DNA from 2 places in the Virgibacillus xinjiangensis genome. Region 1 is predicted to be linked to the other one. Evidence: riboswitches for the same ligand, from Rfam matches in the RefSeq annotation. Region 1 holds a riboswitch; the other holds the start of a gene.

The links. A riboswitch is a leader RNA that binds a small molecule or an ion and turns the genes downstream of it on or off. The one in region 1 is predicted to bind cobalamin.
Region 2: another riboswitch for cobalamin. It lies ahead of ACFOGI_RS13165 (ribonucleoside-diphosphate reductase subunit alpha); the one in region 1 lies ahead of ACFOGI_RS01655 (DUF4430 domain-containing protein).

The regions. Positions count from the first base shown of each region.
Region 1 covers NZ_JBHRSA010000004.1:130,467-133,611, reverse strand. The annotation lists gene ACFOGI_RS01660 (ATP-binding protein) at 1-965, shown strand, start outside; cobalamin riboswitch at 1,020-1,204, shown strand; gene ACFOGI_RS01655 (DUF4430 domain-containing protein) at 1,400-1,831, shown strand; gene ACFOGI_RS01650 (ECF transporter S component) at 1,837-2,340, shown strand; gene ACFOGI_RS01645 (helix-turn-helix domain-containing protein) at 2,565-3,145, shown strand, end outside.
Region 2 covers NZ_JBHRSA010000046.1:238,622-241,766, reverse strand. The annotation lists gene ACFOGI_RS13165 (ribonucleoside-diphosphate reductase subunit alpha) at 1-1,858, opposite strand, end outside; cobalamin riboswitch at 2,013-2,206, opposite strand; gene ACFOGI_RS13160 (LysR family transcriptional regulator) at 2,292-3,145, opposite strand, start outside.

The DNA.
Region 1 (3,145 bases):
GAAAGGGAGAAATGATTGTCATCAATCCTCCCGCTGAAATGTTCCTGGAAGACTGGTATTTTGAAAATGGGATTAACCTGGAGGAAGGAAATGGAAGGCTGCCGGATGAACTGCATGAAATCCTTCAGGAAGTAATTCAAGGAGAGAGAGAGAAACTTTATGAAATGAGCCTGCAGGGTAGAAACTGGGTTATGTTGATGACCCCCTTGTACGATCAGGCGGATGTCCGGGGTGCCGTCGCAGTCATCAGGGATATGACAGATGAAAGACGTTCCGACAAATTACGGAAAGATTTCATTGCCAATGTATCCCATGAACTCCGCACCCCTATTTCCCTATTGCAGGGATACAGTGAAGCGATTGTCGATGGGGTTGCCGAAACAAAAGATGAGAAAAATGAACTGGCACAGATTATACACGAAGAATCTTTGCGGATGGGCAGGCTTGTTAATGAATTGCTTGATTTAGCAAGGATGGAGTCAGGGCATATTGAATTGAATAAAACCCAGGTGAACATAGAGGACTATACCGAACGTATCATCAAAAAATTCAACGGTCTGGCAGAAGAGAATCATATTGATTTGCGATTGGAAAAAAATCTCCGTCATTCTCATATCATGTTTGACCCTGACCGTATTGAACAGGTATTTACGAACCTCATTGACAATGCTATTCGTCATACACGGGAGAATGGCTTCGTCAAAGTTTATGTGGAATGCGGGGAAGATGCTCTCTATGCAGAAGTGGAAGACAATGGAAGCGGCATACCTGAACAAGATCTTCCTTTTGTTTTCGAACGCTTTTATAAAGCAGACAAGTCAAGGACAAGGAATAAAGAGAAGAAAGGGACCGGGCTTGGCCTGGCAATTGCCAAGAATATTGTGGAGGCGCACAATGGGACAATTAAAGTCCAAAGTATCGAAAGCCAGGGAACTACATTCAGTTTCACTCTTCCTCTGGCATAATCATCTTTCCAGTTCCTAAAAAGTGTGGTATGATTCTATCAGTAATTGAATTGAATACATGGAAGGAATTCCGGTGCTTGACGCTTAATAGGGAATCCAGTGGGAAGCTGGAACTGTCCTCGCAACTGTAATTGACAGATGAAATAAGCATGAACCACTGTATGGGGTGCCATATGGGAAGGGGCTTAGAGTAAGAAACTGTCATAAGTCAGTAGACCTGCCGAATTCTGATGTTTCAATGCTTCGGGGATATGAGCGTTTGAGACAACCGGATACCAATATATCATTTGTGTATGATTATGTTCGATTGTCGAAAAAGCCATCTCTTGCAAAGGAGATGGCTTTTTCTCTCTTTAAACCAGTTTCCTACTGTTTAAAACATCGCTCCTATTCTTAAATTACAGTGAAATACAATAGAGGAGGTATGGAGTAAAATGAAAGAAAAATCATGGTGGCTTTGGCTAGGTTCCCTATTAATGGTGATTGGGCTGCTTTCAGGATGTGCAGATGAAGACACGGGGCAAACTGACTCAACTGCAGATACCGAACAAGGAGAAGCACAGCAGTCAGAAGAAAATGAAGAAAAGGTGCTCATTACACTTTCAGAGAATGAAGGGGAAGAAGTCTTTACAGAGGAAGAGGTAACGATAGAAGAAAACGCCATTCTTCTCGATGTAATGAAAGAGAACTTTGAAATCGAAGAGGAAAATGGTTTTATTTCATCGATTAATGGTATTGGCCCGCAGGAAGGCGAAGAAAGGTCCTGGATGTACTACGTAAACGGGGAAATGGCTATGGTTGGAGCGCAGGAATATGAATTGTCACCAGGAGACGAGGTCACTTTTGATTTACAAGCGTGGGAATGATGTAAGTGAACACCTATAGGTTGACACTGCTTGCATTGCTCGCTGCCATGGCAGTTGTCGGAAGAGCTGCTTTTGCCTTTCTTCCAAATGTACAGCCGGTAACATCCATTATCATTATATGCGGCATTTTCCTCGGTCCTCTTTCTGCTGTACTGCTGTCTCTAATAACAGTGTTTTTATCCAATATGTTGTTGGGGATGGGGATATGGACCGTTTGGCAGATCGTATCCTGGGCTTTGATCGGATTGCTCAGCGGTTGGATTGGGAAACTGCATAGAAGGATGCCTGTGGCAGTTCTCGTAGGGTTTGCTATATTCTGTGGCTATTTATACGGATTCGTTGTCTCGCTGACAACCTACCAAATTACCGGCAAATTCTTGCCATATTATATTGCTGGTCTTCCATTTGATACATTCCACGCCCTGGGTAATGGTATTTTCATACTTATTTTTTATCCTTTGACAGCTGTTTTTTTCAAGAAATTCAAAAAGAACCACTTGTCCGTTTAGCTTTGGCTTGATGGATTTTGATTGAGGTTGTTGCGTTAAGCGGCAGCCTCTTGTTTTGCTGTCGTTTTGACTTTTTATATCAGGCATTTTATCATTAAGTCAGTTACTAGAATAAGAGAATGCATTTGAATAATACACTTGGATGTGCGTCCTTCCGGGTTTCACAATACGCAGCAATTCAGCAGGGAAAATCTCTTGTGCATTACTGGAAAGGAGGGCAGCAGATGATTTTAGAAGGCCTCATATTACATAGTATCAGTCAAATCAGAGAAGAGAGGACCATTTCGTCCATTTATCATTTGCTTAGTGGAAAAAAGTCTATTCAGACAGTACAAGATGCACATATTTATTCTCTAGAACCCTTGTTTGGGGTCTATAAGCGTCTGGATAAACGTTTCTTTTATGAGGTGTTGGAATATCTGCTGTCTCTCCGTTACATCCAGGTGTCCAGTAAGCGAGAATCTGCTTATTTGTTGACAAAAGAAGGGGAAAGTTGGCTGCATAACTCCAGATCAAGTCTAGGTCTTGAAAAGCTGAATGGTTTAAAATACCATGAAACCGGACAAGTGTTCTTGGAGCGCCTTACCCTCTTCATTCAAACATTGACCAATACCAGAAATGGCCACTTTTCTTTTATACCGGTGGTTGATAAGCCATCTATAGAAGCATGGGTGAAAAGTTTCTATCAAAGAACCCGGAACAGAGAAATAGAAATGCTGGAGGAGATGTATAAAGAGCTGTACCAACTGCTCCATCGACTTACCGATGAAGAGGCAGGAATTTTTACGGATCGGTTAAGCGGCTA
Region 2 (3,145 bases), on a different contig from region 1:
CTGCCATCAAGTAGCTGTTGCGAATACCATATTCCTGGACCTCCCGCTTAAGCTGCTCCCATTTCTCTCCTGTATATCCTCGTTCCTCAAAGTAACGCCCCGTCTCCCATTTACTGCCAGTGAACAGAGGATAACTCCCTTTTTCTTTGCCTAATTCTTGGCTTTGTCTGATTGCCAAGTATGCAATCTGTTCATACAGCTCATCAGCATAACGGACAGCCTCTTCCGACTCCCAGTCTATATTCTGCTTTGCCAACAGATGATGCCAACCAAAGGTGCCTAAACCGACAGCCCGGTATTTCTTATTGGTCTGCTCTGCCTGAGGAATCGGCAACGTGTTGACGTCAATGACGTTATCCAACATACGGACCTGAATGCGGATGAGTCTTTCCAGCACCTGGTCCGGTACTGCCCTTCCTAGATTGATAGAACTCAGGTTACAGACAACATAGTCACCGGGCCGATACTTTTTCAATAAGCTTCCTTCTTCCAGCCACTCTTCGACAAATTCCGTTGGGGATTGGTTTTGGGTGATTTCCGTACATAGGTTGGAGCAGTAGATCATTCCCTCATGCGAATTGTTGTTCTTTCTGTTCACTTCATCACGGTAGAATATGAAGGGAGTCCCCGATTCCAGTTGGGATTTCATGATCCGTTTCATAAGGTCAATGGCAGGTACCTTCCGTTTAGACAACTCCTCAGACTCTACGCATTCCTCGTATTTGAGCCTCCATTGCCCAGCCCCCCTGGTTTCATCATAAAAATCTTCCAATGAGTAGCCCATCACCTGACGGACTTCATGCGGATCAAATAAGTACCAGTCACCTCTTTTATCTACCTGCTCCATGAATAAATCAGGCAGGCAGACGCCGGTAAATATATCATGCGCACGCATTCGGTCATCCCCGTTGTTCAACTTCAGGTCGAGAAAAGACTCGATATCCTGATGCCATATATCCAGATAGACCGCAATGGCCCCTTTCCTGGTTCCCAGTTGGTCGACACTTACCGCTGTGTTATTGAGCTGTTTGATCCATGGGACCACACCGCTCGACATCCCCTTGAAACCTTTGATGGTGCTTCCGCGGCTGCGGACTTTGCCCATATAGACGCCGATCCCCCCACCATTCTTGGAAAGTTTGGCGATATCCGTGTTGCTGTCATAGATAGATTGCAGACTATCATCCACTGTGTCTATGAAACAACTGGACAGCTGGCCATGGGTTTTCCCTGCATTGTTCAGTGTCGGGGTAGCTACAGTCATGTATAAATTGCTTAGCGCCCAGTAAGCCTCTTGGACAAGATCTACTCTGTTTTCTCCCTTTTCCTCCCGCATCAGATGCATGGCAATGACCATCCACCGTTCCTGTGGAAGCTCAAATACCTTCCTCTCATGGTCTACAGCTAAATAACGTGTCGCCAAGGTATAGATCCCCAGGTAATTGAACAGCAGATCTCTCTGAGGATCTATTACCATTGCCAGCTCCTCAATCTCCTCACTGCTGTATCTATCAAGGAGGTCTGGCGAATAGATTCCCAAACGAGTCAGTTTCTCCAGCAATTCATAAAAACCACCATATTTTATGGAAGGATCATAGCCACGATTCTGCCCCGCCTCTCGGTACAAATTTCTCAAATAGAGTCGGGCCGCAAGAAAGGTCCAGTCCGGATTAGCCTCGTCTATGTTCTCCAATGCTTGTTTAATCAGGGTATCAACTACTTTTTCCATAGAACCATCAAGTTTTGCTGCCTCGATCGCTCTATCTTTCCACTTGTCTATATCCAATGATAAACCTTCAGCTTCCTCGTCGATCAGAGTGGAGATTTCTCCCGGCATTACCGGTGCTTCTGCCATCATGTCCAACTTCCTCCTTTATTAGATTACGGTTCCGGACCTTCAATGCCCCCTAAGCCCGAACACGAAAAAAGCCGTCCATCCTCCGGGATGAACGGCATAAAACGACAGTAATCCACCATATGACTGCCGCTTCACATTCCCTCACCCCGGAGAATTGAAACATGAGAATACGGCAGGTCTCCTGACTTGTGCATCATCCTCCAGGGTCCTTCCAAGACGATCGCCTGTTCAGCATATCGACTCGTGGTGCATCCCTTTCGTCTACACATACAGTTGCGGGGGCAGTTCCAGATTCCAACTGGATTCCCTTTTAAGGCATCAAATGCCACCATAACTCAATTCACTACATATAGTATTTAATTTTAAAACTAATCACAATATATCGTACCCAAGGTTAGCATAAGCTTAAACTAGTTGCAACTGAATACGTTCATTAATTTTGAAATCTTTCCAGACGAGTAAAGAAATCCTTCAGAAAATCGTAGAATACTTGTTCAGTAGGAAGAAGATGACGATCGGTCGGTACGATCATTCCAACCGTTCTGGCTACATTCGGTTCTGTCACCGGAATCTTCACAGTGGCTCTCGGGATACTGTCTACCAAGGTTATTTCCGGTACAAGTGTAACACCCAGCCCAGCAGAGACCAAACCTTTAATGGCATCAATATCCTCGCCCTCAAAAGAGACCTCCGGATCGAATCCCAGCTGCTTACAGGCATTCAGAAGCAACGTACGCAGGATGTAGCCATCAGGAAACAAGATGAACTGATCATTGCGAAGATCGCTCAACTTGAGGGATTTTTCTCCTGCTAACGGGTGGCTGGATGGCAGGAGAGCTACCATATTTTCCGTAAAAAGGATAGCTCCCTTGAGCCTCTTCTCATTCATCGGGACAGGTCCTAGTAATGCCATATTGATTTCACCGTTCAGTACTGCTTTTTTCAGTTCGTGATAAGAACCCTGCTTCAATTGGAATTTGACATCCGGGTACTGATTGCGGAAACCTGATACAGCGGTTGGCAGCATATAAGCGGATAAACTGCTTGGAAAGCCGACATGGACCGTCCCTCGCTCCGGGTCTGTATACTCCTCTATTACCTGGGCTGCATCCTCGATTGTATGGAGAGCCTGTTCCATATGGTCTTTGAACACTCTGCCGATCGGGGTGAGCTTCACGGTCCTACCTTCTCTTATGAACAAGGACACTCCCAACTCCGCCTCCAAGTTGAAAATCTGCCTGCTTACGGCGGACTGTGCAATATGCAGAGCATTTGCAGCCTCGGTCA